Regions from separate parts of the Microbispora sp. NPDC049125 genome, predicted to be linked through region 2. Evidence: predicted binding sites of a transcription regulator. Region 2 holds the regulator's gene; each other region holds the start of a gene.

Evidence for each region. Region 2 encodes LexA, which represses DNA repair genes until DNA is damaged. Its sites were predicted from a motif close to TCGAACANNTGTTCGA; they were not measured.
Region 1: AB0B72_RS05355 (SAV_6107 family HEPN domain-containing protein) is a predicted target of LexA. The motif match lies at 3,411-3,426, and genes of this name have one in related genera.
Region 3: AB0B72_RS06560 (Rv2578c family radical SAM protein) is a predicted target of LexA. The motif match lies at 7,840-7,855, and genes of this name have one in related genera.

What each region holds. Positions count from the first base shown of each region.
Region 1 is NZ_JBEZDW010000003.1:236,008-246,171, reverse strand. It holds gene pyrR (bifunctional pyr operon transcriptional regulator/uracil phosphoribosyltransferase PyrR) at 1-260, opposite strand, end outside; gene AB0B72_RS05365 (transcriptional regulator) at 660-1,154, shown strand; gene AB0B72_RS05360 (arginine deiminase) at 1,301-2,545, shown strand; gene AB0B72_RS05355 (SAV_6107 family HEPN domain-containing protein) at 2,705-3,142, opposite strand; gene AB0B72_RS05350 (L,D-transpeptidase family protein) at 3,596-4,432, opposite strand; gene AB0B72_RS05345 (YbaK/EbsC family protein) at 4,562-5,068, shown strand; gene AB0B72_RS05340 (GNAT family N-acetyltransferase) at 5,125-5,694, shown strand; gene metF (methylenetetrahydrofolate reductase [NAD(P)H]) at 5,726-6,652, opposite strand; gene AB0B72_RS05330 (polyprenyl synthetase family protein) at 6,832-7,899, shown strand; gene thiE (thiamine phosphate synthase) at 7,938-8,591, opposite strand; gene AB0B72_RS05320 (Rv2175c family DNA-binding protein) at 8,619-8,993, opposite strand; gene AB0B72_RS05315 (NAD(P)/FAD-dependent oxidoreductase) at 9,037-10,164, opposite strand, start outside.
Region 2 is NZ_JBEZDW010000011.1:42,836-52,999, reverse strand. It holds gene nrdR (transcriptional regulator NrdR) at 1-454, opposite strand, end outside; gene AB0B72_RS15365 (LysR substrate-binding domain-containing protein) at 733-1,644, opposite strand; gene AB0B72_RS15360 (MFS transporter) at 1,724-2,983, shown strand; gene AB0B72_RS15355 (SDR family oxidoreductase) at 2,986-3,867, shown strand; gene lexA (transcriptional repressor LexA) at 4,206-4,919, shown strand; gene AB0B72_RS15345 (MalY/PatB family protein) at 5,002-6,117, shown strand; gene AB0B72_RS15340 (cellulase family glycosylhydrolase) at 6,216-7,889, opposite strand; gene leuS (leucine--tRNA ligase) at 8,070-10,164, opposite strand, start outside.
Region 3 is NZ_JBEZDW010000004.1:148,355-158,518, forward strand. It holds gene AB0B72_RS06520 (beta-ketoacyl synthase) at 1-265, shown strand, start outside; gene AB0B72_RS06525 (cupin domain-containing protein) at 291-779, opposite strand; gene AB0B72_RS06530 (response regulator) at 956-1,561, opposite strand; gene AB0B72_RS06535 (sensor histidine kinase) at 1,558-2,688, opposite strand; gene AB0B72_RS06540 (ABC transporter permease) at 2,711-3,436, opposite strand; gene AB0B72_RS06545 (ABC transporter ATP-binding protein) at 3,436-4,335, opposite strand; gene AB0B72_RS06550 (glycosyltransferase family 4 protein) at 4,571-5,830, opposite strand; gene AB0B72_RS06555 (methyltransferase) at 5,952-6,626, opposite strand; gene AB0B72_RS06560 (Rv2578c family radical SAM protein) at 6,650-7,831, opposite strand; gene AB0B72_RS06565 (DUF3040 domain-containing protein) at 7,966-8,235, shown strand; gene AB0B72_RS06570 (lipopolysaccharide assembly LapA domain-containing protein) at 8,364-8,753, opposite strand; gene AB0B72_RS06575 (ice-binding family protein) at 9,310-10,164, shown strand, end outside.

The DNA of each region.
Region 1 (10,164 bases), on a different contig from region 2:
GGGCGGGCGGGCCGCAGGCGGAGGTCGTCGCGGTACATCGTGATGTCGATGGCCCCGACGGGGACCTCGACCCCTTCGAACTGCGCGATGCGCTCGGCGATCCGGCGGGCCAGCGTGGCCCCGCGCGTCGGGATGCCGAGGAGGACGACGCTCTGCGCGCCCTTGGTGCGTTCGAGGATCTCGTGCGCGATGCGGGTCAGCGCCCGGTGGATGTCGGGCCCCTCCAGCACGGCACGCGCCGGATTTCGGGCATCGGACATGAAAAAGTCACCACCTTTCCCGCCTCACTGGACGGGTCTTAAAAGGGTGTCCGGTCGCCACAGCCTACCAGCACCGCCCGGCACCCCCTCCCGCCAGCGGAGATGCGGCCGGGGGCGGCTGCACAGGAGGGCCGTGGAGGTGACCGGCCGGGAACGTCCCCGGTGTCGGTGATTTCGGGCAGAGCACTGTTTGGCGCTCTTTTTTCGAATCAGCTTGACCTTTGGGTGTGACGGCTTTACCGTCACTGTCCGTAACCACAACTCGCGACCTTCCTGGGTAAAACCCGACGCAACGGTCACCGAAGGTGCCTGGCAGGGCATCAACCCCGGTGTTCGGAACGCTTAGGACAAGGACGCACAATCAAGTGAGAAGAGACATAGAAAGCCGGGGGCCACACAATGCCGTCTGACTACGCCAAGTCGCTAGGCGCACGCCTGCGCGCGATCCGGACCCAGCAGGGGCTGTCCCTGCACGGGGTCGAGGAGAAGTCCCGCGGCCGGTGGAAGGCCGTGGTGGTGGGGTCCTACGAGCGTGGCGACCGAGCGGTGACCGTGCAGAAGCTCGCCGAGCTCGCCGACTTCTACGGCGTGCCGGTGTCGGAGCTCCTTCCCGGCGGCGCCGCGCCCAGCCCGCTCGCTCCCGCTCCGAAGCTCGTCATCGACCTCGAACGGCTCTCCCAGCTGCCCAAGGACAAGGCCGGCCCGCTGGCCCGCTACGCGGCGACGATCCAGAGCCAGCGCGGCGACTACAACGGCAAGGTGCTGTCCATCCGCCAGGAGGACCTGCGCTCGCTGGCGGTCATCTACGACAAGTCGCCGGTCGAGCTGACCGAGGAGTTCATCAGCTGGGGCGTGCTCGACGCGGAGGCCCGCCGCGCCGTGGAGTCCTTCTGAGCTTCCGGGCCCTCGCCCGCGCCTCCCGGCCCGCACCCGCAGGCCCGCACCCCCTTGCCCCGGCGGCCGGCGAGGCGCCCGCCGGCTCGCGATGAACGTCACAGCGGGGACATGACTGATTCCTGCGGCAGGGGGATATGCAGGAGATGACGTTCTATGTGGGGTCAGAGGTGGGCAGGCTCCACCAGGTCCTCGTGCACATCCCCGAGCTGGCGCTGAAGCGGCTCACCCCGAGCAACAAGGACGACCTGCTCTTCGACGACGTGCTGTGGGTCCACCGCGCCCTGGAGGAGCACGAGGAGTGGCGCGAGGTGCTCGCCGCCCGGGGCGTGCGCGTCCACCTCCTCGGGGACCTCCTCGAGGAGACCGTCGCCGTTCCCGACGGGCGCAAGCACATCCTCGACGGCAGCGTGGACGAGCACTGGCTCGGCCCGCTCACCGCCGACGCCGTCCGCAACACCCTCGACACGCTCGACGGCTCGGTGCTCGCCCCGTTCCTGACGGGGGGCATCACCAAGCGCGAGATCATGGAGCTGGGCTGCGACCCCCGGTCCGTCGCCTTCCACACGCTCGGCATGGACGACTTCGTCCTCCCTCCGCTGCCCAACCACCTGTACTCGCGCGACACCTCCTGCTGGGTGTACGACGGGGTGTCCATCAACGCCATGCGCAAGAAGGCGCGCAGGCGGGAGACGGTGAACTACGAGGCGGTCTACCGCTGGCATCCCTTGTTCGCCCCCGGATACGACAGGCCGGGCGACGGCGGCTTCAACGTCTGGTACCGCGGGGTGCGGATGGCTCCGGCGACCATCGAGGGCGGCGACGTCCTGGTGATCGGGCGCGGGGCGGTGCTCGTCGGGATGAGCGAGCGCACCCAGCCGCAGGCGGTCGAGATGCTCGCGACGAACCTGTTCAGGGCCGGCTCGGCGACGAAGATCGTGGCGCTGGACATGCCCAAGGCCCGGGCCTTCATGCACCTCGACACCGTGATGACCAACGTGGACATCGGGGTCTTCACCAAGTACGCCGGGCTCGGCATGCTCCCGTCGTACACCATCGAGCCGGGCGACAACGACAAGGAGCTCAAGGTCACCGACCATCCGCCGGAGGACATGCACAAGGCCATCGCGGAGGCGCTGGGGCTGGACGACATCAAGGTCCTGACCCCGACCCAGGACGTCCACGCGGCCGAGCGCGAGCAGTGGGACGACGGCTGCAACGTGCTGGCGCTGGAGCCGGGGGTGGTGGTGGCCTACGAGCGCAACACCACGACCAACAACTACCTGCGCAGGAACGGGATCGAGGTCATCACGATCCGCGGCAGTGAGCTCGGCCGGGGCCGCGGCGGGCCGCGCTGCATGAGCTGCCCCCTGGAGCGGGACCCCATCTGACGCCGCCCGGTGAGCTGCCCGGTGAGCCGCCCGGCCGCGCCCCGAGGAGCGAGCCGCACCCGCGGGCAGGCACGGTCGAGCCGTGGACCGCCCGTCGCCCGCCCCGGCTCGACGGGCGCCGGGCCGGAGGACGCCGGGCCGGAGGGCGGCCCGGTGTCGTCAGCCGGCCATGGGCAGGGTAGGCTTGCCGGGCACACCGAGGATCGACTCGACCTCTCCCACGAACTTGTCGGCCTCCACGATGAGCTCCTCCGCGTCCGTCGGGGTCACGGCGCGGACCATGCCGGCCTCCGCCGCGGCGCGCTTGGTGGCGCTCACCGCGAAGTAGGCCGCCCAGTCCGCGAGTTTCGGCTCGGCCTCGGGCAGCAGCTCCCACGCGCTGCGCAGCCGGCGCCTCCGGCCGTCCATGGGCCGGGGACGCGCGGCGAGGATCCCGGCGGCCGCCCGCAGCGCCGCCAGGTGCGCCGACACGTACCGGTCCGCGGGGGTCGGCCCCATGGTGGCGTCCGCCAGGCACGCCCTGGCGTCCGCGAGATGCGCCAGGACGGTCTGCGAGAGCCGGGGCCCGTTTCGCTGCTCACCGCTCTGTTCCGTCATGCCCGCCTCCTTGAGTCGTGGCACCCGGCGAGCCTCGCCGGTGACATCACAGTCGCAGACCGCACCGACAATTCCGCCGGGTGAGCGATCCCATGTATCGGGTGGGATCGCCCATCACTTGCTCGGGCTCCCGTGGGCGACCGGACGAGGAGCTTCCCCTCTCCCCGTCCGGCCCACGCCGCGGGCCGTGCCGCACTCGTCTCCGCCGACGACGAAGGCACGGGTCCAACGGAGTGGGCGCAGGCCGCGAGTCCCGCGCCCACTAGCATCGAACATAGATTCGATCATGCTCATTGTCAAGACTGTCAACGAACAAGGGTTCGATAGGACGGGGCGTAAGGGCGCCGGAAACGCCGAAGGCCCCGGGCGACGATCTCGCTCGGGGCCCTCCCCGGCCGGTCAGGCCGGGCCTGCGCCACGTGTGTCAGCCGGCCCTCAGCCGGCGTCGGGAGGTCAGCGGATGAACCTCCCGCGGACGTGGACGGGCACCCCGGTGCCGAGCATGCCGGGCAGGATCTCCGCCACGTGCATGGGCAGCCGGACACAGCCATGGGATGCCGGGTAGAGCGGCACCGACAGCGCGCCGTGGAACGCGATCCCGTTGTAGAAAAAGATCGGGTTGTACAGCTGCCCCAGATAGGACCGGTGCCAGCCGCTGCGCCGCCAGGTCGTCTTGAAGTTCCCCGTGGGCGTGCGCGCGTCGCCGCTGAACGTCTGCAGCTTGCCGTTCCACATGGCGTGCTCGGTGTACGGGATGCCGCTGCCGCTGGAGATGTGCGTGATCAGCTTGGGCACGCCGCCCCTGTACAGCACCATGACCTGCAGGGTCAGGTTCACCTCGACGCGGTCCTGCTTGCCCTTCGGCACGAGGATCCTGGGCGCCTTCGGGCTCTCCAGCGCCCTCCACGTGCGTCTCGCGACCGTGCTGGTGGGCTTGATGCCCTGCACCTTCTGGAAGGCCCACACCGCCGTGAGGGTCGCCCCGCCGTACTTGCCGTCGAGCTTGCCGGGGACGTAGCCGAGCTCCTTCAGCCGGGCCTGCAGCGTCTTCACCGCGGCGCCCTTGGCGCCGAGCTTCAGCGTCTTGCCCGGCGCGATGAACGGCCCGGGAGACGCCGTGGACGCCGAGGCGGTGCGCGGGATCGCGGTCACCTCGGTCATCGCGCTCACCGGGGTCATCGCGCTCACCGGGGTCCTGGCCTGCGCGGCGCCCGCGGCGCCGGCCGTGGCGAACGTCAGCGCCCCCATCGTGATCAGCGCGGCGGCGGCGAACTGCCGTCGACCTCCCATCGTGACCAACCTCTCAATCAACTCACTCTTGGAACAATGGACCCTAACGCAGATGACTTGCGAGCCACTTGCGAGACATGGGGCGGTAATGCGCCACCCACTGCCTGGTCATCCCTTTAGAGTGGCCGCGTGCCAGATAAGTTGCATCCGAACGCCGTCCGCGTGGAAGAGGCCCTGCGCTCACTCGGGGCCACGGGCGAGATCGTCGTGCTCGGTGACGCCGCCCCGACGGCGGCGACGGCGGCCGCCCAGCTCGGCTGTGAGATCGGCGCGATCGCCAACAGCCTCATCTTCGACGCCGACGGAGCCCCGCTGCTGGTGCTGACCAGCGGCGCCCACCGCGTGGACACGGCTCTGGTCGCGAGCCTGGTCGGCGCGGGCAAGGTCCGGCGGGCCACGCCCGAGTTCGTCCGCGAGCACACCGGCCAGCCGATCGGCGGGGTGGCCCCCGTCGGGCATCCGGCCCCGGTCCGGACGCTGGTGGACATCTGGCTCGGGAAGTACGACGTGGTGTGGGCCGCGGCCGGGCACCCGCACACGGTGTTCCCCACGAGCTTCGACGAGCTCATGAGGATCACCGGTGGGACGCCGGCCGAGGTGGAGCGCGGACCGGACGAGGGCCCGCCGGCGTCCTGAGAGCCGGCGGCGGCGGGGGCGAGGCGCCCTCAGGGTGCTTTGCTAGTCTCCGGAAAGTGATCCAGCTGCGACGCGTGGGGCCGGAAGAGTTCGCCGGGGTCCTCGACACGGTGCTCGACATCTACACGCAGGCCATGCGGCCGCCGTCGGACCAGCTCACGGGCCGGATGGCGATAATGCGCAACCACGCGACGTACCCCGACTTCGTCTGCCTGCTCGCCGAGGCTCCGCAGATCGTCGGGTTCGTCTACGGCTTCCACGGCACCCCCGGGCAGTGGTGGCACGACGTGGTCCGCCGGGCCCTGCAGGACCAGGCCGGTCCCCGCGTGTCGGAGGAGTGGTTCGGCGACGCGCTGGAGATCGCCGAGATCCACGTCCACCCGGACTACCAGGGCAAGGGGCTCGGCCGCCGCATGATCCATGAGATCTGCGCGGGCCGCCCGGAGCGGACCGCCGTGCTGTCGACGCACGACGCCCCGACCGCGGCCCGCCACCTCTACCGCGACGTGGGCTTCGTCGACCTGATGACGGCTTTCGTGTTCCCCGGCGGCTATGAGAACTACATCATCGCCGGGACGCGGCTGCCCCTCACGCCTCGCCCGGAAGACGTCCTCAGGACGTCCTGAGGACGTCTGGACCGGGCCCCGCGGGGCGGGGTCAGGAGCGGGAGGCCGGGGCCGGGTGGAGCGCCTGGAACACCTCGCGCGTGGCGCTCGACCTGTTGAAGGTGATGAAGTGGATGCCGGGCGCGCCCTCGTCGAGCAGGACCCGGCACATCTCCACGGCGTGCTCGATGCCCAGCCGGCGGACGGCCACCGGGTCGTCGGCGACGGCCTCGAAACGGGCCGCCACGTCCGGCGGGAAGGGCGCACCCGACAGCTGCTCCGAACGGGCGATCGTGCTCATCTGGGTGACCGGCATGATGCCCGGGATGATCGGCGTCTCGCAGCCCTCGGCGGCCACCCGGTCGCGCAGGCGCAGGTAGTCCTCCGCGCGGAAGAACATCTGGGTGATCGCATAGTCCGCGCCCGCACGGCATTTCTGCACGAAGAACCGGGTGTCGTCCTCGATCGTGGCCGAGCGGGGGTGCTTGTACGGGAAGGCCGCCACGCCGACGCAGAAGTCGCCGGACTGGCGGATGAGGCGCACCAGGTCCTCGGCGTACAGGACGCCCTCGGGGTGCCTGACCCATTCGTCCAGCGGGTTGCCGCCCCGGGGGTCGCCGCGCACGGCGAGGATGTTGCGCACCCCGGCGTCGGCGAACCTGCCGACGAGGTGGCGCAGCTCGCGCACCGAGTGGTCGACCGCCGTGAAGTGGGCGACGGGGGTGAGCGTCGTCTCGTGGGCCAGCCGTTCGACGATGTCCACCGTGCGGTCGCGGGTGCTGCCCCCCGCGCCGTACGTCACGGACACGAACGTGGGCCGCAGCGCCTCCAGCTCGCGGATCGCCCGCCACAGCTGCCGCTCGCCCTCATCGGTCTTCGGGGGGAAGAACTCGAAGGAGAACGACCGCTCCCCCATGGCCAGCAGCTCACGGATCGTCGGGACGCGATCAGGAAGCCGGGAGGGCAGACCGAGAGCCATGGGCCAAGATTACAGGTCCCGGCCTCTCCTGGGGATCCCCCGTGGATCCCCCCTGTGACGCCTCCACGCCGGGCCCCTCGCCCGTCTCGCGATGTGAGCGCCGGCCGTTCGAATCGCCCGTCCGCACATCAGGGGTCTCTCCCGTAGGGGCCTGGATCAACGGCGGTTACTCTCAGACCATGACCGCTTCCGACGCTCCGCTGGATCTCGTCCGCTCGCAGGTGGACCGCGCGATCCGGGAGTTCCTTGATCGGCAGCGACCGATCTTCGCCGACCCGCACGTGGCCGTCCTGCTCGCCGCCGCGGAGGACTTCCTCGCCGGCGGGAAACGGCTCCGCCCGGCCTTCTGCCACTGGGGCTGGCGAGCGGCGGGCGGGGGCGACGAGCCGGCGCTGCACACCGCGGCCGCCTCGCTGGAGCTGCTGCAGGCGAGCGCGCTCATCCACGACGACGTGATGGACGCCAGCGACGTGCGCAGGGGGATGCCGTCGGCGCACCGGCGGTTCGAGCGCATGCACCTGGAGTCGGGCTGGCACGGGTCCGCCAAGCAGTTCGGGGAGGGCACGGCGGTCCTGCTCGGCAACCTGCTGCTGGTGTGGTCGGGAGAGATGTGGCGCACCAGCGGGCTGGCGCCCGAGGCGATGGCCGCCGCCCAGCCCGTGCACGACGACATGCTCACCGAGCTGATGTGCGGCCAGTACCTCGACCTGCTCGAGCAGGCGAGGGGCGACAGCACGTTCGACAGCGCGCTGCGGGTCGCCCTGTTCAAGAGCGGCAAATACTCCGTGGAGCGGCCGCTCCGCCTGGGGCTCGTCCTGGCGGCCCGGGCCCAGCCCGCGTGGATCGACCGGCTCTGCGTCCAGTACGGCCAGCAGGTGGGCATCGCCTTCCAGCTCCGCGACGACATCCTCGGCGTCTTCGGCGACCCGGCCGAGACCGGCAAACCCGCCGGGGACGATCTGCGCGAGGGCAAGCGGACCATGCTCATCGCGCGGACGCTCGCCGCCGCCTCCCCGTCCCAGGCGGAGGCCGTGCGGGACCTGCTGGGCGACCCCGCGCTCGACGCCGAGGGGGTCCAGCGGCTCAGGACGGTGATCGAGGAGACCGGCGCCCTGACGGCGTGCGAGGACATGATCAAGCGCTACCTCGACGACGCGCTGCACGCCCTGGAGCAGGCGCCCATCGAGCAGTCGGCCCGTACGGCACTGGCCGCCCTGGCCGTCGCCGCCACAACCCGGCGCACCTGACACCGGGCACCTGGCAGCTGAGCCGCGGGACGGGCGGGTCAGAGCGGGACCGCGCCCAGCCGGGCACGGAACTGGGCCGCCGCGGCCCCCGGGTCGGCGGCCTCCGTGATCGCCCGCACCACGACAGCCCTGCGGGCGCCGTGCGCGATGACCGCGTCCAGGTTGCCCAGATCGACGCCGCCGATGGCGAACCACGGCCGCGGCGTGCGCAGGGCGGAGGCGTGCTCCAGCAGCGCCAGGCCCGGCGCGGGCCGCCCCGGCTTGGTGGGCGTGGGCCACACGGGCCCGCAGCAGAAGTAGTCGACGCCGGCCTCCCGCGCCGCGGCGGACGCCTCGGCGGCCGAGTGCGTCGACCTGCCGATGAGCACGCCGGAGCCGAGCAGCTCGCGGGCGACCGGCACCGGCAGGTCGTCCTGCCCGAGGTGGAGGATGTCCGGCCGGGCGGCGTACGCGACGTCCGCCCGGTCGTTCACCGCCAGCAGGGCGCCATGCCTGTCGCAGGCCGCACGGAAGACCTGAAGCAGCTCCAGCTCCTCACGCGCCTCCAGGCCCTTCTCTCGGAGCTGGACGACGTCCACCCCGGCCGCGAGGACCGTGTCGAGGAACTTCTCCAGGTCGCCGCGGTCCCTGCGGCCGTCGGTGCAGAGGTAGAGCCTGGCCTGCGCGAGGCGCTCTCGCCGGGTGTCGGTCACCCGACCACAATGCCACGGGTGGCGCGATCAGAACCCCAGTGCCTGCGCCCTCCGCTTGACCTCGGTGTGGCGTCCGGCGGCGATGGCGTCGATGGGGGCTCCGGGGAGCGAGTCGTCCGGCGTGAAAAGCCAGCGGATCGACTCGACCTCGTCGTACCCGGCGTCGCCGAGCACGGTCAGCGTGCCGGGGAGGCCCTTGAGCACGTCACCCTCGGCGATGAACACCGCCGGGATCTGCGGCGCGCCGCCACCCCTGCGGGCGCCGACGAGCTTCTTGTCCTTGAGCAGCTGCTTGGCGCGGCCGATGCTGATGTCAAGCATCTTCGCGACCTCCGAGAGAGGAAGCCACTCCCCCACCAACTGGTCGGTCTCCCGGTCGATCTGCGCAACAGTAAGCGTCACGAATCCACCATTACCACAGGCAGGCCGGGAAGAAACACCTCGGTCACGTCAGAATGCAGTCGCGAAGCGGCACCGTGGGGTCGGACACCCGGGCCGGGTCGAGCCTGCGGCCGCCCTCCACCACCCGCCGTCCCTGGACCACGTCGCGCGGCCGGTCGACCGTGAGGATGGCCGCGAGCCGGTCGTCGGCGGTGAGCCAGCACATCGCCCACCTCCCGTCGGATCGGGGGTCGCCGCGCTGCACCATCCGGTCGCCCGCCTGGGTGTGGCCGGCGAACTGCACCATGTGGCCGAACTGCTCCGACCAGAAGTACGGCACGGGGTCGTAGACCGCGTCCTCCCCCAGCAGGGCGGCGGCGGCGGTGTCGGGGGCCTGCAGCGCGGTGTCCCAGTGCTCGACCCGCAGGCGGGTGCCGAACCTGCGCGACCACCAGCTCGCGCAGTCGCCGACCGCGACGACGCCGGGCAGGGACGTCCGGAGGTGCTCGTCGACGACCACGCCGTCGTCCAGCTCCACGGCCGATCCCTTCAGCCACTCGACGGCCGGCCGGACGCCGACGCCGGTGACCACCACGTCCGCCGTGACGTGCGCGCCGGACATGAGGGTCAGGCCGCCGGGGTCGACGCTGCCGACCTTCGCGCCGAGCCTCAGCTCCACGCCCGCCTGCGCGTACCAGGGGATCGTGTAGCAGCCCACCGAGCCCACGGCGGCCGCCAGCGGGCCCTCACCGGCCTCCACCACCGTCACCGAGCAGCCCGCCCGCGCGGCCGCCGTGGCGACCTCCGCGCCGATCCACCCGGCCCCGACGACGGCGACCCGCGCCCCGGGGACGAGCCGCTCACGCAGCGCGAGCGCGTCGTCGATGGTCCGCAGCACGTACTGCCGGCCCTCCCCCCGCAGCCGGATCGGGGAGGCGCCCGTGGCGAGGACGAGGCCGTCGTACTCCAGCTCGCCCTCGGTCGTCTCCAGCACGCCTCGGCGCAGGCCCTTGGCCGCCGTCCCCAGGCACAGCCGTACGTCGAGGGCGTCGAGGTCGGAGTCCACCACCGTGGAGTCGGCCGCGCCGAGCAGCACCGCCTTGGACAGCGGCGGCCTGTCATAGGGGCGATGGCGTTCCTCGCCGATCAGCGTGATCCGGCCCGGGAATCCGTGGGCCCGAAGTGCCTCGAT
Region 2 (10,164 bases):
TCGCCCCGGCGCGGGCCGCTCGCAGCTGCTCGATCTCCACCTCGAAGTCGGCCAATGTCTCGAACCCCCGGTAAACCGACGCGAAGCGCAGGTACGCCACCTCGTCGAGCTCCCGGAGCGGGCCCAGGATGGCCAGCCCCACCTCGTGCGAGGGAATCTCCGCCGCCCCGGTCCCCCGGATGCTCTCCTCCACGCGCTGCCCGAGCTGCGCGAGGGAGTCCTCGCCGACCGGACGCCCCTGGCAGGCGCGCCGCACTCCGGCGACGACCTTCTCCCGCGAGAACGGCTCGGTGACGCCGCTGCGCTTGCTCACCATCAGCAGGACGGTCTCCTGCGTGGTGAACCTGCGCCCGCAGGCGGGACAGGTGCGCCGGCGGCGGATCGCCCCTCCGTCGTCGGTCGACCGGCTGTCCACGACACGCGTGTCCGGATGACGACAGAACGGACAGTGCATGCCATCGCCTCCCTGAACGCACACCGTGTAAACACAAGCTGTGGGGAACTTACACCCATGTGACTACTAGATGTTGTGGTCCAACCGTAGGAGTGCCCGTCCTTGAACGCAAGTCGAACGGGGGGTGGCCCCGGAAGTCGCTGCTCACCCGGCGTGTCGCGGCGCCGCCGCACGGGCGGTGCCCAAGGGGCCGGAGTGACGTGAAAGGGAAGCGCCGGCCAGCGATTGTGACACGGCCCGGCCGCCTGCCCGGCATGGACGCCGTGAGATGCGGTGGATCAGGGGCCCGGCTCGTCATCCGGCGATCCCGAGGACTCCGCCGCGGGGACACCGAGGACGGACAGGAACGCCGCGGCGGCCGGGGAGGGAGGGAAGCGGCTCCAGATGAGGTGCTCCATGCGGGCGGCGGCGTCGCGAAGCCGCAGGACGCGCAGACCGGGGAGCCCGGACACGAAGGCGCCGGGGAGCATCCCGATCCCCAGGCCGTGCCGGATCAGGCGGGTCAGCAAGTCGGCGGTCGTGACCTCGAAGGCGACCTCGCGCCGCACTCCGGCCGCCGCGAAGGCCGCGTCCGAGTGGGCCCGGCCCGCCGTGCCCGCCGGGAAGTCGACGAAGGTCTCCTCCGCCAGCCGGTGCAGGTCCACGTGTTCCCGTCCCGCCAGCGGATGGTCCAGCGCCACCACGGCGACGAGGTCACCGCGCGCCAGTTCGCGGCCGCGGACGCCCTGAGGCCGCACGCCCAGTGGAAGCCCCAGGAAGGCGACGTCCAAGGTGCCCTGCCGCACCCGTTCGACCAGCTCCTCGCTGGGGCTCGTCCGGAGGCTGATCCGTACCTCCCGATGGCGCAGGTGGAACTGTTCGAGCACGGCGGGGAGATCGACCGCGGCGACGGTGGAGATGGCTCCGACGGCGAGCCGGCCTCGGATCTCCCCGGCGGTGGCGGCCACCTCGGCGCGGGCCCGCTCCGCGGCGTCGAGAGCCTGGCGGGCCGCGGGGAGAAACGCCTCGCCGGCCGGGGTCAGCCGGACGCGGCGGCTGGTGCGCTCGAAGAGCTTGGCCCCCAGCTCACGTTCCAGCCGGGCGATCTGATGGCTCAGCGCGGACTGGACGACCAGGCACTGCTCGGCCGCGCGGGTGAAGTTGCTCGTCTCCGCGACGGCGACGACATAGCGCATCTGCTGAAGCTCCACGAATCAATCGTGATGCACGATCGTTCGGATGACAAACATGCGTTGGACTCATTGATCGTCCATCACCGAGGCTGGACGCATGACAGCGACGACACTTCACCCGGCCCGCGGCATGCGGCGCGGGGTGCTCCTGCTCATGTCGGTGGCGACCGGGCTGGCGGTCGCGGGCAACTACTTCACCCAGCCGTTGCTTGACCTGATCGGCCGGGAGCTGAGGCTCGGCCCGTCGCTGGCCGCCCTGACGGTGACGGCCGCGCAGGGCGGGTACGCGCTGGGGCTGATCCTGCTGGTGCCGCTCGGCGACCTCGTGGAGCGGCGGCGGCTGGCGGTGTCGCTCTACGCGGCGACCGTGGTGTTTCTGCTGATGTCGGCCACCGCCCCCAACGGCACGGTGCTCATGGTCAGCACGGCCCTGACCGCGCTGACCTCCGTGGGAGCGCAAGTGGTGGTGCCGTTCGCGGTGACGCTGGCGGCGCCGGCCGAGCGTGGCCGGGTGGTCGGCACGGTGATGACCGGGCTGTTGTTCGGCGCGTTGCTGGCGCGCACCGCGTCCGGAGCGCTGTCCGAGCTGGGCGGATGGCGGACCGTCTACTGGGTCGACGCCGGCCTGATGGCACTGATGGCCGTGCTGCTGCGTGTCTTCCTGCCCCGGCTCGGCGGCGACGGCGGGCGCCTGTCCTACCCCGGCCTGCTGCGCTCGACGGTGGCGATGTTCCGGTACGAGCCGCTGCTGCGGTGGCGGGCGGGGATCGCCGCCCTGAGCCTGGCTTCGTTCAACGTGCTGTGGACGGCGCTGACCTTCCTGCTGGTGCGGCCGCCGTACGGCTGGACGGAGTCGGCCATCGGCCTGTTCGGCCTGGTCGGCGCCGCCGGCGCGCTGACCGGCACGGTGACGGGGCGGCTGGCCGACCGCGGGCGCGTGCAGATCGTGACCGGCGCCGGAACGGTCCTGCTGGTGGCGTCGTGGCCGGCGATCGCCGCCGGGGCGCACTCGCTGGTCTGGCTGTTCGCCGGCGTGATCGTGCTGGACCTGGCGCACAAGGCGGTGCTCAACAGCAACCAGAACGTCCTCTACGCGCTCCGGCCCGAGGCCCGCAACCGGATCAACTCCGCCTTCATGACCTCCTTCTTCGCCGGCGGCGCGGTGGGCTCCGCGCTGACTTCGGTGGCCTGGGTGCACGGCGGCTGGGCCGGCGTGTGCGTCCTCGGCGCCGCCTTCTCGGCGGGGACCGTCGCGCTGTGGGCCATGGAACGCGTCACCGTCAACCGGGCGGCGGGCAGGCCCGCCAAGACCTGCGACCCGATTCCGGTCCGCATCCCCACCACCACGGGAGATTGAGCGTGTCACGCACCGTACTGATCACCGGAGCCACCGGAACCGTGTCCACCGCGCTGATGGACGCGCTGAGCGGGGCCGATGTGGACCTTCGCGCTCTCGTCCGCGACAAGTCCAAGGCGGACGGCCCGGCTGGAAAGGGCGCCGAGGTCTTCGTCGGCGACCTCGGCGACCCCCGGTCCCTGCCTCCCGCCTTCGAGGGTGTGCGGGACGTGTGGCTGCTCACCCCGAACGACCCGCGCGCCCCGGAGAACTCCATGAACGCCCTGTGGGCCGCACGCCAGGCCGGCGTGGAGCGCGTCGTGCGCCTGTCCGTCGTCGGCGCGGCACACGACGCGCCCAACCGCAGCGGCAGGCTGCACGCGCTGTCGGACCGGGAGCTCGAAGTGTGCGGCATGCGCTGGACGATCCTGCGTCCGCACTGGTTCATGCAGAACCTGCTGAACGAGGCGGGCGACATCGCCGCCACCGGCACGTTCTCGCTGAACATGGCCTCGGCGCGGATCGGCATGATCGACGCCCGCGACATCGCCGAGTGCGCCGCCCGTGTGCTCCTCGACGGCCCGGATCGCCACCACGGCGCGACGTACACCCTCACCGGCCCGCGCTCGCTGACGTTCGGCGAGGTCGCCGGCCGACTGGGCCTCGCCCTCGGCAGGCCGGTCACGTACCTGCCGGTCGGCGACGACACCAGGCGCACGGCGCTGCTCGGCCACGGCGCTCCACGATGGATCGCCGACATGCTTGAGGAGTACGCGCAGGCGTACGCCTCCGGCTGGGGAGACTTCACCACCGGCACGGTCGCCGGCCTTCTCGGCCGCCCCCCGCGCGACGTCGTCGAATTCGCCCGCGACCACGCCGCGGCGTTCACCTCGGGCGGCGGCTGAAACCACGATGCGCCGGTCGGCCGCGGGATCGGCGCACCTCGGCGACGACGCTTCACCGGCTCCGCCCTCGACGGACTTGAGCGCCGATCGGGCGCCGGCGATCTCACGAACGCGCCTCTCCGCTTTTCTGTCGCTTTTCGGCGGCATTTCTGAGCTGGGCCGACACCACTTGACGAAGATCGGGAAATCGAACACGATGTCGATCGAACTCACGTACGATGTGGGCGGATGACAGGCGGTTGCGATTTCCGGTGGAAATCGAACAATTGTTTGATGATGATCTTTAATCGCGGTACGGTCGCTCTGAGCGACCTGAGGAACACGGATTGAGAGGTGGCATCGTGAGTGACCGAAGTGAGCAGGCGGAGGCCGTCGGCGACCTCGCGGTTCGCAGGCGCGACTCGCTTGGTCTCACCCCGAGGCAGCGCAAGATCCTGGAAGTGATCCGCGACTCGGTCCAGCAGCGCGGCTATCCGCCGTCGATGCGGGAGATCGGGGAGGCGGTCCAGCTGACCAGCACCTCCAGCGTGTCGCATCAGCTCACCGCACTGCAACGCAAGGGCTACCTCCGCCGTGACCCGCACAGGCCGCGCGCTCTGGAGGTCCGGTTGCCGGGCGAGCCGGTGCTGTGGGTCGACCCGGACGCCACCGAGGAGGACAGCGGCTTCAACCGCCCCACCGCGGCGTACGTCCCGCTGGTCGGCCGCATCGCCGCCGGCGGCCCGATCCTCGCCGAACAGAGCATCGAGGACGTGTTCGCCCTGCCCAAGCAGCTCGTGGGCGAGGGCACGCTGTTCCTGCTCCAGGTGACCGGCGACTCGATGATCGAGGCCGCCATCGCCGACGGCGACTGGGTGGTCGTACGGCAGCAGCCGGTGGCCGACAACGGCGACATCGTCGCCGCCATGATCGACGGCGAGGCCACGGTCAAGACGTTCAAGCGCAAGGACGGGCACGTGTGGCTGGTGCCGCACAACCCGAACTACGAGCCGATCCCCGGTGACGAGGCCACCGTCCTGGGGAAGGTCACGGCCGTCCTGCGCAAGCTGTAGCGGCGATGCTCCGCGGCCACCGGTACGGCCGCCGCCGCGGAGCCGCCAAGCTACTCATTGCGGACGCAATAGGGTGAGTCGGGTGGATTTCGACTCGCTCACCCTTGACGCCGCCCGGACGCGTGACGGGATCAAGTGGGCCCACGCGGCTCCGGACGTGATCCCCGCGTGGGTCGCCGACATGGACTTCCCTACGCCGGACGCCGTGGTGGACGCCGTCACGCGGCGCCTGAAGACCGATCTCGGCTATCCCGCCTGGCTCGACATCCCGAACTGCCCTCCCCTCGCGGAGGCCTTCGCCGAGCGCATGGAGACCAGGTACGGCTGGCACGCCGACCCCGGCCACGTCCGGCCGTACACCGACGTCAACCAGGCCCTCCAGGTGCTGCTGGACGTCATGACCTCCCCCGGCGACGCCGTGGCGACGCACGTCCCCGCCTACGACCCCTTCCTCACCACGATCACCGGCATGGGGCGGCGTCTGCTGCCCATCCCGGTCGCCGCCGACGGCACGTTCCAGCTCCCCGCCGAGCCGGCCCCGGTGGTGCTCCTCGTCAACCCGCACAACCCGTCCGGCCGCTGCTTCACCCGGGCCGAGCTGGAGGCGGTGGCCGGGTACGCGGAGCGTCACGGCAGCCTGGTGATCGCCGACGAGATCCACGCCGAGCTGACGTACGCGCACGCGCGGCACATCCCGTTCGCCACGATCCTGCCCGGGCGCACGGTCACGCTCACCTCGGCCAGCAAGGCGTTCAACATGGGCGGTCTGCGCTGCGCGGTGGCCCACCTCGGCTCCAAGGCCGTCAGGGACGCCCTCGGCGGGCGGCCGCCCCACGTGTACGGCGCCCCGGGCGTCCTCGGGGTGGAGGCGACGATCGCCGCGTGGCGGGACGGCGGCCCGTGGCTGGAGGAGGTGCTGACGGTCCTCGACCGCAACCGGCGGATGGTGGCGGGGCGCCTGCCGTCCCGGATCGGCCACCGCACCCCGGAGGCCACCTATCTCGCCTGGCTGGACGTCGGAGTCCCGGACGCCGCCGGGTTCCTCCTGCGGGAGGCACGGGTGAAGCTCAACCCCGGGCCCATGTACGGGGGCGCGGACACCTGCGTCCGGCTCAACTTCGCCACGTCGGCGCCGATCCTGGAGGAGATCCTGACCAGGATCGGCGCCGCGATGGAGCGACGCCCCACGGCCGCCTGACCGCTCGGCATCGCACGGGCCGGCACGTCGCAGGCCCGCACTTCGGCGGCCTGCCGCCGGGCCGCCGGACCGCTGAGGCCGCTCCTCAGGTCCGCCGCTCAGGTCGCCGTGCAGGTCACCGAGGGCACAGAGTTGCCGCCGGTCAGCGTGCCCATGAAGCCGAACATGGTCGTGGCGTTCGGGGCGAGCGCGCCGTTGTAGTTGACGTTCCTGACCGTGATGTTCGCCCCGCTCGCGGACAGCGTGCCGTTCCAGAGCTGGGTGATGGTCTGACCGTCGGCGAACGTCCACCCGACCGTCCAGCCGGTGGTGGCCGCCGTGCCGGTGTTCTTGACCGTCACCTCGCCCTGGAAGCCACCCTGGTAGGAGCTGTTGATCCTGTAGGTGGCGGTGCAGCCCCGGTTCCCGGTCGGAGACGGGGACGGAGAGGGAGACGGAGAGGGAGACGGCGACGGCGACGGCGACGGAGAGGGAGAGGGAGAGGGAGAGGGAGAGGGAGACCCCGACGGAGACGGTGACGGCGACGGCGATCCAGACGGCGACGGCGACGGATTGCCACCTGTCGGCGGGATCAGGTACGGCTGCAGGATGCTCTGCTTGGCCTGATCGACCGTGGCCCAGTCGTCCTTCAGGATGCCGCCCGTGTCACCCGAGTTGGGATTCCACGACCAGTAGGTGAACGACATCCCGTTGACCCCGGTCCCGAGGTACTTCATGAGCTCGGTGAGCCAGATCCTGTCGGTGTTGCTCGCCAGCGTCGTGCCGAACTCGCCCATCATGATCGGGGCGATGTTCTGCTTGTAGAGGTACCCGAAGTACTTGTCCCAGATGGCGGGCATGTTCGCCGGGTAGGAGGGGTCGTCGAACCAGGCCTGGTGGTAAACCGATGTGGCGTACTCGTGGGGCGAGTAGACGAGCCGGTTGGCCACGTTGAGCCGGACCGGGTAGTCCTTCGCCTTGGACAGGTTGCCGCCCCACCAGCCGCAGTCCTCGTCGTTGCTGGTGTCGTTGTCCCAGACGTTGGACAGCCCGCCGCTCGGGCAGCTCACGCCCTCCACGAAGATCAGCCAGTTCGGCTGGACCGACAGGACCGCGTTGCCGGCCCGCTCGGCGGCCAGCCGCCAGTCACGGTTGACGTCGCCGCAGCCCCAGCAGGCACCGGTCGCCTGGGGGTTGGTGCCATCGGCGTGCGGCTCGTTGTGCAGGTCCGCGCCGATGACCGTGGGATTGCCCGCGTAGTGCTGGGCCATCGCCTTCCAGTCGGCGATCCAGGTGGCCTCGGACACCCCGGCGGTGTACCAGAGGGCCGACTGGCCGGCGCTGGTCGGCCGGTGCCGGTCGAGGATGATCCGCATCCCCTTCTGGCCCGCGTAGTCGACGACCTTGTCGAGGATCTGCATCGGTGACAGCCCGACGAGATCGGGATTGGAGTAGGTGTTGACGCTGGTGGCGACCGCGCCGGGCTTCACCGCGTCGTCCGACCACGGCACCCGGATGGTGTTGTACCCCAGGCGCGCCATCAGGTCGAGTTGGGCACGCCAGGGATTGTTCGCCCACAGACCGTGGAAGGTCTTGTTGTCGGTCTCCATGCCGAACCAGTTGATCCCGGTGAGGCGTACGGTCGCCCCGGTACTGTCGACGATCTTGTTCCCGCTGGTGTGCAGGTAACCCGTGCCGGTGCCGGCCGCGCTCGCCGGCGAGCCGGTGACCACGAGGGCCGTGGCCGCGATCGCGGCGACGGTCGTGAGCCCTCCGAGAAAACGTCTGGACAAGACGTGCCTCCCCTGCTGGGAGCACGCCGACGGAGAGCCGGATGGTCAGGCGCACGCCCCAGCGCCACCGCTCACGCGGTGGTTGGTCGCGGCATGCCCTGACCGCACGCCTCATCGATATGTCAGTCTTCGGCTCGGGCGTCATTGTGTCCGCTGGAGCGGACGGCCGTCAACGTCGGCTCACGGGACGATGTTGACGAGCTTCGGCGCTCGCACGATCACCTTGCGGGGCGCGCCGTCCAGGTACGGCCGGACCTTGTCGGAGGCCAGGGCCAGCGCCTCCAGGTCCGCATCGGAGATCTCCGGGGAGACCTCCAGCCGGTCGCGGACCTTGCCCGCGACCTGGACGACGGCCGTGACCGAGTCCTGGACCAGCAGGGCGGCCTCGGCGGACGGCCAACCGGCGCGTCCCACCGAAGGCGCGTGGCCCAGCCGCTCCCAGCCCTCCTCCGCCGTGTACGGCGCGACCAGCGACAGCATGATCGCCAGCGTCTCGGCGGCCTCCCGGACGGCGGGGTCGCCGGCGCCGGGGCCGGTGTCGATGGCCTTGCGGGCGGCGGAGGTCAGCTCCATCATGCGGGCCACCGCGACATTGAACCGGTAGCCCTCGACGAGGCGGGTGACCTCGTCGATGGTCCGGTGGGTGACCTTGCGAAGCTCCAGGTCGCCCGCCGAGAAGTCGGCGCCCGGGGCGGAGGCGGCACCCGCCTCGGTCATCACGCGGAACGCCCTGGCCAGGAACTTCTGCGACGCCGCAGGCGAGACGTCGGCCCAGTCGATGTCGTCCTCGGGCGGCCCGGCGAACACCATGGTCAGCCGTACGGCGTCGACGCCGAACGCGTCGATCTGCTCGCCGAGGTCGACGCCGTTGCCCAGCGACTTGGACATCGCCTTGCCCTGGTTGATCACCTGTCCCTGGTTGAGCAGGCGCATGAACGGTTCAGTGAAGTCGAGCATGCCCATGTCGTGCAGGACCTTGGTGAAGAACCGCGAGTACAGCAGGTGGAGCACGGCGTGCTCGACCCCGCCGACGTACTGGTCGATCGGGCCCCACTTGCGGACCCGCTCCACGTCGAACGGCCCGTCGGTGTACGACGGGTCGGTGTACCGCAGGAAGTACCACGACGAGTCGACGAACGTGTCCATGGTGTCGGTGTCCCGCTGCGCGGGGCCCGAGCACTTGGGGCAGCTGACGTTGACCCAGTCGGTGGCGGCGGCCAGCGGCGACACACCCTTGGGCTTCAGGTCGGCGCCGCGCAGGTCGGGCAGCGTGACCGGGAGCTGGTCGTCCGGTACGGGCACCTCACCGCAGTCGGGGCAGTGGATGATCGGGATGGGGGTGCCCCAGAACCGCTGCCGGGAAAGCAGCCAGTCGCGCAGCCGGTAGTTGACGGCCGCGGTGCCGGTCCCCCGCTCCTGCAGGACTTCGACGATCTTGGCGATGGCCTCGGTCTTGGTCAGCCCGTCCAGCGGCCCGGAGTTGACCAGCGTGCCCTCGCCAGGAGTGGCGACACCGGTCTCGCCCGGGTCGGCCAGGCCGGTGTGCACCACGACCTGCACCGGCAGGCCGAACTTCAGCGCGAAGTCGAGGTCGCGCTGGTCGTGGGCGGGCACCGCCATGATCGCACCGTGGCCGTAGTCGGACAGCACGTAGTCGGCCGCCCACACCGGCAGGCGCTCGCCGTTGACCGGGTTGATCGCGTAGGCGCCCAGGAAGACGCCCGTCTTGTCCTTCTCGGTCGACAGCCGCTCGATGTCGGAGAGCTTGGCGACCTCGGTCCGGTAGACGGCGAGGGCCTCGCGCTGCTCCGGGGCGACGAGCTCCTCCGCCAGCGGCGCGTCGGGGGCCACCACGAAGAACGTCGCGCCGTACAGCGTGTCGGGCCGTGTGGTGTAGACCGTGACCGGCTCGTCGCGGCCCTCGATCCGGAACCGGACGTCTGCGCCGGTGGAACGGCCGATCCAGTTGCGCTGCATCGTCAGCACGCGCTCCGGCCAGCCGCCCTCCAACTGCGCCATGTCCTCCAGCAGCCGGTCGGCGTAGTCCGTGATCTTGAAGTACCACTGGGTGAGCTCGCGCCGGACGACCTCGGCCCCGCACCGCTCGCACCGGCCGGCGACGACCTGCTCGTTGGCGAGCACCGTCTGGTCGACCGGGCACCAGTTGACCAGGCCGCCCTTGCGGTAGGCGAGACCCCGCTCGTAGAACCGGTTGAACAGCCACTGGTTCCACCGGTAGTACTCGGGGTCGCTGGTGTGCAGGCGTCGCGACCAG
Region 3 (10,164 bases), on a different contig from region 2:
GGGGACGCATCCGGCCGTCACCGCGACCAAGTCGATGACCGGTCACCTGTGCGGGGCCGCCGGGTCGATGGGCGCGATCGCCGCGATCCTCGCCATACGCGACGGAGCGATCCCGGCCACCCGCAACCTCGACGACCTGGACCCCGAGGTCAAGCTCGACGTCGTCACCGGGCGGCCCCGCCACGGCCGGTGGGCCGCGGCGGTCGCCAACTCGTTCGGCTTCGGCGGGCACAACGCGTCCCTGGCCTTCACCGCCGCCTCCTGAACGGCCAATCCCGGGCGAAGCCGTGTCAGAGCCAGAACGTGTCGTGGCGGAAGTAGAACTCGGCCAGCTCCTCGTCGCTGGGCCGGCCCGAGATCGCGAACTCCGCCAGGCCCTCGAAGTATCCCTCGCGCGGAGCGCCCGGCGCGAAGTGAAGAAGCATCGACGCGTGCGCGCCCGACTCGTTGCGGAACGCGTGGACGCCGCCTTCGGGGACGTGTACGAAGTCACCCGGCTGGGCGTCGATCCACCGGGCGCCGTCGTAGATCCGCACGGTCCCGGACAGGATGAAGAACGACTCCGAGATCGATCGGTGGAAGTGCCGGTCGGGGCCGCTCGGCTCCGGGCCCATCTCCCACCGGTAGAGCCCGAACTGCCCGTTGGTGGAGGCTCCCGTCGCCAGGTAGTGCACGGTGTTGCCGGATCGGTAGGTCAGGTCCGGCTCGTGGTCCGCGGGCCGGAACGTCGCGTTGATCTCGCCGCCCTCGCCGAGGTATGACGGGTCCGGGTATGTCATAGCTCCCCCTGTTTACAGCCTTGATCCTTTGGTCTGATTCTTCCTTCTCTTCCGTGCCGCCGCGACGATCACATCCGCGGGCTCGTACGCATGCCGCGCGACGGGTTCACGGGCGGATGAGGGCGCTTCCCCTCGCGGACTCGCCGGGCACGCAGGCGAGACCGGACGCAAAACGGTCAGAGCCAGCCGTTGTGGCGGGCGAACCGGGCCGCCTCGATGCGGTTTCTGGTGCCGGTCTTGCTGATGCAGGAGGACAGGTAGTTGCGTACCGTGCTCTCCGACAAGTGCAGGGCCGCCGCGATGTCGGCGATCGTGGAGCCGTCGGCCGCCGCCGTCAGCACGTCGCGCTCCCGTTCGGTCAGCGGGCTCGGCCCGGTGCCGAGCGCGGCCGCCGCGAGAGCGGCGTCGATCACCCGCTCGCCGCGCAGGACGCGGCGGATCGCCCCGGCCAGCTCCTCGACCGGCCCGTCCTTCACCAGGAAGCCGTGCGCTCCGGCCTCCATCGCGCGGCGCAGGTAGCCGGGCCTGCCGAACGTCGTGAGGATCAGCACCCGGCAGCCGGGCAGCCGCCCGCGCAGCTCGGCCGCGGCCTCCAGCCCGCCCTTCCCCGGCATCTCGACGTCGAGCAGGGCGACGTCGGGCCGGGCCTCCAGGGCGGCGGGGACGACCTGGTCGCCCCTGGAGACCTGCGCGACGACCTCGATGTCCTCCTCCAGGCCGAGGAGCAGGGCGAGGGCGCCCCGCATCATGCCCTGGTCCTCGGCCAGCAGCACCCGGATCACGTGGCGTCCTCCTCCTCCGGCACGGCGACGCGGAGCAGGAAGCCCCGGCCGGGAAGCGGGCCCGCCTCCATCTCGCCCCCGACGGCCGTCACCCGCTCACGCAGCCCGTCGAGGCCGTTGCCCCCGCCGGCCGGACGCTCTCCGGCGCTGGGGGAGCCGTCGTCGCGGATCTCCAGGACGAGCCCCCCGCCGCGGCGCAGGTCGATCCCGCAGGAGCGTGCCCCGCTGTGCCGGATCACGTTCGTCACGCCTTCTCGTACGGCCCAGCCGAGCAGGGCGTCGGTCTCGGGCGGGAGCCGTACGACGCTGGTGCTGATGGAGGCGTCGACGCCGGCGTCGGCGAGGACCGTGCGCGCGGACTCCAGCTCGGCCGCCAGGCCCCGCCCCCGGTATCCGGTGACGGTGGCGCGGACCTCGGTGAGGGCCTGGCGTCCGATCTGCTCGATGTCGGCCGCCTGCCCCGCCGCGGCGGCGGCGTCGACGGGGGCGAGCCGGCGGACCGCCTCGGCCTTCACCACCATCACCGACAACGTGTGCCCGAGCACGTCGTGCAGGTCGCGGGAGAACCGCAGCCGCTCCTCGGCGACGGCGGCGACCGCGAGCTCCCGGCGGGTGCGCTGCAGCTCGCGGATCGCCTCCCAGAGCCGGATGATGATCGCGGGAATGATGGCGGCGGTGAAGACCCCCCAGACCAGTGACAGCGTGTCGGCCAGCCCGGCTCCGACGCGGATCTGGAGGATCACGGAGACGGCGCACAATGCGAAAGCCAGCGGCGGCAGCGACCGGCCGCGCACCGTGGTCCCGATGGCCACGGACAGCATGATGAGCAGGTAGGCCCAGTTGCCCTGGAATCCCGCCGCTCCCGCGATCGTGACGGCGGCCAGGAGGGGCAGCGTGATCCGCGTCGCCTTCCAGCCGTCCGAGAAGGCGAGGCGCAACGTGGCCACATAGAGCGCGCCGGCGGCGAGTATCGCCGGCCAGGCGAGCCACAGCGGGTGCGAGCGGCCGTGGACGACGTCCCAGATAGGGCCGCCCGTGAGGACGACCCACATGCTCATGCCCTTGGCGTCGGGCCCCTTCTCGTCCTCGCTGAGGGGGTTGAGCCAGCTCTCCCGGTCCCTGTCCATCGGCGTCGATGATTGCACAGGCTCAGAGCGTGCGGCCGGCGCGGCGGTAGGCGTGGACGGCGTACAGCCCGAACGCCAGCAGCCAGCCGCCGAGAATGGCGACCTCCCTGAGCCCGGGAGCCTCGCCGAACGCGACGTTCCACGACAGGGCGGCGTAGCTGTTCGACGGCGTCCACTCGGCGATCGTCCGCAGCCATCCGGGGAAGCCGTCGACCGGCACCCACAGGCCGCCCACGATGGCCAGGCTCATCATGGTGGCGATGTTCGCCATGGCGGCCGTCTGGCCGGTCAGCCGGTAGCCGTTGCCGAGCCCCAGCAGGGAGAAGGGGATGGTCCCCGCCCACAGCAGGGCGATGACGGCCAGCCACTGCCCGGGGGAGAGGGTGACATGGTTGACCAGCGCACCTGTGAGCAGCACCGCCGCGATGCCGGGCACCACGGACGTGATGCCCGTGACGACCTTGCCCGCGACCACCTGCGCGGGGCTGAGCGGAGTCAGGCGAAGCTGGCGCAGCCAGCCCGCCTCGCGGTCCTCGGCGATGCCGCTGCCGTTGTTGAACGCCGCGCCGAGGGCGCCGTACGCGGCCATGCTGACCATCGTGAACACCGCCGCGTGCTGCTTGTCCCCGGGCGCCAGGCCGAGGTTGGTGAAAACCAGGTACATGACCACCGGCATGGCGATGCCGAAGATGACGAACCCGCCGTCCCGCGTGATTCTGATCATCTCCAGGCGGACGTATCCGAGCATCAGACGGTCTCCTTCGCGGTGAGGGCGACGAACGCCTCTTCCAGATCGGCCGGGGTCACTTCGAGGTTCCGTACGGCTCCCGCTCGCGCGAGTGCCATGACCGTGGCGTCGGGGTCGCTGCTGCGCAGGTGGACCCGGTCGCCCCGCACCTCCAGGCGGCGGACGCCGGGCAGCTCCGCGAACCGGGCGACCTCGCCGTCCGCGGTCACGCTCACCGTGGTGAGGGCCACCACCCGCTTGATCTCGGCGCTCGTGCCGTCGGCGACCAGGTGGCCGCGGTCGATCACGACGACGCGGTCGGCGTGCTCGTCGGCTTCGTCCAGGTAATGGGTGGAGAACAGGATCGTCGTGCCGCGGTCGGCCAGGGCCCGCATGCCCTTCCAGAACTCCCGCCGGGCCGTGACGTCGAGCGCCGCGGTGGGCTCGTCCAGAACGACCAGGCCGGGGTCCCCGGCCAGCGCCATGGCGAACCGCACCCGCTGGGCCTGGCCGCCCGACAGCTTGTCGACCCGCCGGCCCTCCAGGCCGCCGATCTGGGCCAGCTCGACGAGCCGGTCCAGCGGCATCGGCGTGGCGTAGGTGCCGCCCACGAAGGCCAGCAGCTCCCGGACCGTGACCCGCTGGATGAGCCCGCCCTCCTGGGGCATCGCACCCACCCTGCCATGCCGTACGGCCTCCTCGGGGGGCTCGCCGAACAGGCGGGCGTGCCCGGCGTCGGGGGAGACCAGGCCGAGGAGCATGCCGATGGTGGTCGACTTGCCGGCGCCGTTCGGGCCGAGAAGGGCGACCGTCTGGCCACGGGGGATCGCGAGCGTGAGGCGGTCGACGGCTCGTACGGAGCCGTAGTCCTTCGTCACCGAAACCAGTGACACCGCGTCTGGAGCAGGGGGCTTGTCCATGCCGCCAACGGTAGGAAGCGCGCCGCCGCGCCAGTAGATCGATCGATCCGTCCTCCGGTGGGACAAATATACTCTTGATCTACGTTGTAAAGGCGCACAGACATTGTGACGCACCGCGGGCAGGGCCGCGCAATGGCGACGCCAGAGCGATCTCCGACGGGCTGGGACCGGAGGTGCGGGCCGTCGCCGGCGGCCTGCCGTATGAGTCCGAGCAGGCCGCCTCGATCGCCTCGGATCAGCCGCTCGCGCCGCCGTCCGGCGCGGCACGACGGTCCTGCACGAGCCCGGAGATCAGCTCCTCCCACCTGGCGCCGATGACGTCGATGTCGTAGCCGGCGGCGGTCTCCAGGGCCTGGGCGCCGAGCTTGCGGCGCAGGTCCTCGTCCTCGATGAGCAGGCAGATGGCGTCGGCCATGGCGTGGATCTTCTCCGGTTTCACCAGGAGCCCGTCGTGGCCGTCGGTGATCAGATCGGCCGGGCCCGTGGGGCAGTCGTAGCTGACCACCGGCAACCCCTTGCTCATCGCCTCCAGGAGGACCATCGGCATCCCTTCACGGCGGGAGCTGAGCACGAAGACGGACGCGGCGGCGAGCTGGGTCCCGACGTCGGCGGCCGGGCCCTCCAGAAGCACCCGCCCGGTCAGTCCCCGCTTGTCGATCGACGCCTGGAGCTTTTCCTGGCGGGGGCCCCGGCCGAAGATGCGCAGGGTCCAGTCGGGGTGCCGGGCGTGTACGTGGGCCCAGGCCCGGATGAGCAGGTCGTATCCCTTGACGTGCGTCAGCCGGCCCACGGTGACGACCGTCTTGGCGGTGAGGGGGGAGAGGCCGCCCTCCAGCCTTGTCACGGCGTTGGGGATCTGCGCCCGGGTGCGGGGTCCGCTCCCTCCGCTCCGCCCGGCTCGCTGGTAGGCGCGTTCGTACGCCATCAGATCGGCCTGGGTGAGAGTGACCAGTGCGTCGAGCTTGCCGTACCGGCGCATGATCTGGCGGCGGACGAGCGGCTCGTGCGAGGACAGGTTCCCGTGCTCCTGCGCGATCGTGACGATCTCCGGCGGGGCGAAGCGGGCGGCGACGAGGTTCAGACCGGGGCGGGTGCCGATCAAGATGCCGCGACGGCGGGAGCGGATGTAGCGCACCAGTTTGAGATCGGTCCGCAGGGTGAACCAGTGGTAGGCGGCCTCGTCGGCGGGCACCAGCCTGCTCGGGAAGCGGGACAGCAGCCCCTTGCGCCTCGGCAGCCGCTCATCGAGGTAGCGGATGCGCACACCGGCGGGAACCGGGAAGAAGGGCTCCTCGGCCTCGCGCACCACGCTGACGATCTCCACGTCGTGCGTGCGGGCCAGATGGCCGGCGAGGTTGAACACCGTGCGGATGGTGCCCCCCATGCCGTTGGCATGCAACAGGAGGATGCGCACCTCCCGGCCGTCGGGCGGCGGAGCCGACCGGGCACGCTGCCGGTTCCTGGCCTCCAGCGCCCTCACTATCGCCCTCGCCACGACCCGGCGCAGTCTCGCTACCGCACGGTCTGGAAATGCCACAGTCACGCCCCGTTCGTGTAGGTGATGATCCCCCTTTCCTGGGACGTGATCGCACTCGCAGATGTTGTGCCTTTATAGGTCACATTAACGTCACATATCGCCATATCGTCGTGCGCTTCGTCGGGCTGGTCTCCAGCGAGGCGGGCACGTCGTGCACGGCGACCTGCTCGAACACTTCGGCGGGCAGGTAGGAGCAGGACCGTTCCGGCGCGCCGACGAGCACCACGCCCGGGGCTCGGGCGAGGAAGGGCGTCATCCGGGTGGCGAGCGGCTTCTCGTAGTAGACGTCCCCCGCGAGCACCACGTCCTCGGAGGGCGCGCCGTCCAGGAGGTCCCCCTGGGTCAGGCCGATCTCGACGCCGTTGGCGCGGGCGTTGAGACCGGCGGCGGCGAGCGCGTGGGGGTCGATGTCGTTGGCGACGACGGTGGCCGCTCCCGCCAGGGCCGCCGCGACGGCGACCAGGCCGGACCCGGTGGCCACGTCCAGCACGGTCCTGCCGCGGACCAATCCGGGATTGTCGAGCAGGTGGCGGGCGAGGGCCTGGCCGCCCGGCCACGCGTATGCCCAGAAGGGCAGCCGGCCGGTCCGCTCCCAGATCTCGTACAGCGGGCCGTCCCGCTCCTCGGCCCGCTCGGGCTCGCCCGGTGTGGGCGCGCGGGTGAGGGCCGCGCCCGGCGCGGCCAGGTGCAGGCGGATCTCCGGGACGTACGGCACCGCGACCAGCCGGGTATGCGCCCGGACGAACTGCTCCACGGCGGGTGATCGTAGCGGCCCGGTCACAGGAGGGTGAGCTGCTCCGGCTCCGGGGGCTTCCGGCCGCGCTCTCGCGAGGAGCCTCCGGCGCTCTCCCGGGGACCGCCGGGCCGGGGGCCGGCCCCGTCCTGCGGCGGGGGGCCGGTTCGGTCCTGCGGCCGGGGCGCGGGCCCGGCCGCGAGGCCGGTGTCGGTCCAGGCGCCTGGGCGGACGCCTCCACGCGCCGCGGCACGGCGGGCGTCTCGCGGGGCCGCGCGGCCGACGCCGTACCGGCTCGCCAGCGCGCCGACCTCACGCGCGATCCGCTCCTGGTACGCCTTGGGCGCGTACGCGCCGCGGCCGTACAACTCCTGGTAGCGAGGCACGAGCCGGGGGTGCTCACGTGCCAGCCAGGCCAGGAACCACTCCCGTGCCCCCGGCCGCAGGTGGAGGACGATCGGGGTGACGTGGGTGGCCCCCGTCTCCGCGATCCGCCGCACCGTCGCCTCCAGGGCGCTGGGCGCGTCGGTCAGGTAGGGGAGGATCGGCGCCATCAGCACCCCGCAGGGGATGCCGTGCGCGTTGAGCGTGGCGCAGACCTCCAGCCGCTTGCGCGGGGCGGGCGTGCCCGGCTCGACCGATCGCCACACGTCGTCGTCGGCGAACCCGACGGACACCGCGGTGTTCACGTCGGTGACGTCGGCGGCCTCGGCGAGCAGGTCGACGTCCCGCAGGATCAGCGAGCCCTTGGTGAGGATGGAGAAGGGGTTCGCGGCGTCGCGGAGGGCGGCGAGGATGCCGGGCATCAGCCGGTAGCGGCCCTCGGCCCGCTGGTAGCAGTCGACGTTGGTGCCCATCGCGACGGGCTGCCGGGACCATTTCGGCGCGGCCAGCTCCTTGCGCACCAGCTCGGCGGCGTTGACCTTGACGACGATCTTGGAGTCGAAGTCCCGCCCGGAGTCCAGGTCCAGGTATTCGTGCGTCCTGCGGGCGAAGCAGTAGACGCAGGCGTGGCTGCATCCCCGGTACGGGTTGATCGTCCATTCGAAGGGAACCCGGCTCGCGCCCGGCACGCGGTTGACGATGGAGCGGGCGTGGATCTCGTAGAACGTGATGCCCCGGAACTCAGGCGTGTCGAAGGTCCGCGTGACGGCGCCACGCGCGAACAGGGGCACGGCCTGATCGCCACCGGGCGTTTCGGCCAGGCGCAAGTTGTCCCAGCGCATGACCTGATTGGAACACGAGTTCGAACTAGATCGCAACTCGTGCGTCTTGGTAAATCGCGCCTCTCGAAACGGCTAACGATCTTTATGGATGGGCAGAACGTCGGCACACACAGTGCGTTCTGGAGAGTTGCGCCATGGCCTGGTCGCAGGACGAAGAGCGAATGCTTGCGATGATCGAGCGGCACCTCACGGACGAGGACCCCAAGCTCGCGGCCCGGCTGGAGTCTTTCAACCATCGCGTGGACCGTGGACGGCACGCCCGGCGCGCGGCGCAACCGGCCAACCGGCGCATGCCGAACCGTTCCACCGTGATCATCGCGGTGAGCTGGCTGCTGATGGCCACATTGATCGCGACCCTGCTGGTCATGGCCCTGCGGAACGACGCGGCCGCCTTCTCGATGTGATCTCTTTCCGGCGGGTCGTCGGGGCCTTCGCCGTCCTGGACGCCTTCTGAGAGATCTCGGCGTGGTCTGGCGGCCCTCGGCCCGCGGGCCCTGCCGGTCGCGGGCGCCGGGATCGTCCCTGCCTGTTTCTATCGGCGGCGCGGACGAGCCAGACGGCGTAGTTGCGTGATGCGCGCGGTGCCCACGACCAGAGTCAGCAGGACTCCCGCGACCATGGCGATCAGCAGCGCGACGGCCAGCGGCAGCGTGCCGTGCAGGCCCAGGAAGGACACCTGGGCGCCGGCGGTGTTCTGCAGCATGAAAACGATGAATGCGACGGCCACGACCGCGGCGGCCCACACGCCTGCCCACGCGACGCTGACACGGGTGACAGGGACGGGTCCGGCGGCCGTGGGGGAATCGTGTCCGGCGGCCGGGGCGGGCGTCACCTCGGCGGGCACGCCTGGGGAGGCGGACGTCCCGGCGTGCTCGGCCGATCCCGGAGTGCCGGCGGGCTCGTTCTTGAAGCGCTGGAGCATTTTCACGAAATCCACCTTCGGCAGCCGGCGCTGGCAACCTCAAGGCGGGGGTGTCATGGCTTTCCGGATATAGCCAGTCTACGCCCTTATGTCGGGAAATGCTATGGCGCTGGTTTTCGCGAGGCGGGCCGCCTCGCGTCAGGAGTGGAAGCGCGGGAATCTGAAGGATTGCCGGGGGCGACGGGAATCTGAAAACGGCTGGCGCCACTGCACAGCTGTTCGTGCGAGGCGATCACACGGCGCCTGACAGCCAGGACATATGTGGCCCGCCGCGCTAAATGGGGTGGAAATTCCCTTGCATCGGATGATGGGGCCATGCGCATGTCGGAAAACAATGGCGCCCGACTCCCTGAGTAAGGTGAAGAAACTGTGACGCACCATTAGGGAAGCGTCATTGCCATGCATATCAAATCAGGGGGATGGCTTTATGAAAGGCGCCTGCCGCCCACGTCTCGCGAGAAACGCAATACGTTCCCTGCTGTCCGCGGTCCTCGTCTCCTCGGTGGCCGTGGGGTCCGCCATGCTGTCGGCGCACGCCGCATATGCCGTGTCACCGATGCCGGTGGATCTCGGCAGCGCCGGCACCTTCGCGGTTCTGGCCGGATCGACGGTCACCAACACCGGTGGCACCGTCGTCACCGGGGATCTCGGGGTGAGCCCCGGCTCCGCCGTGACCGGCTTTCCGCCCGGTGTCGTGACGGACGGCACCATCCACACCGCCGACGGGACCGCCGCGACCGCCCAGGCGGACCTGACCGCCGCCTACCTCGACGCCGCGGGACGCGCATCCGATGTCACCTTCCCGACGGCGGAGCTCGGCGGCATGACCCTGGCACCGGGCGTGTACGACTCGCTCCCGGGGGACTTCCAGATCACCGGCACCCTCACCCTGGACGGCCAGGGGGATCCCAACGCCGTCTTCATCTTCCAGACGGCCAGCACGCTGGTCACCGCGTCGGCCAGCAACGTGGTCTTCATCAACGGCGCCCAGCCGTGCAACGTCTTCTGGCAGGTCGGCAGCTCGGCCACGCTGGGGACGGGATCGTCGTTCGCGGGCAACATCCTCGCGCTGGCCTCGATCACCGTGACCACCGGCGTGACCGTGAACGGCCGGACGCTGGCCCGCAACGGCGCGGTCACCCTGGACACCGACACGATCACCCGCACCGTCTGCACGGTTCCGCCCGCCGGACGCTCGGGAACGACCCTGAGCGCGACGGGGGTGACCGTCGCGACGACGAACCCGTCATGCGCCTCGGGGCTGCGGCGGGAGACCGTCTTCACCGCGACGGTGACCGCGCCGGGAACGGTGCCCACCGGCTCGGTCGCCTTCAGAGACGGCCGTTCACTGCTGGCGACGGTCCCGCTCAACTCGGCCGGGCAGGCCGTGGTGACCTTCGTGAACCTCCCG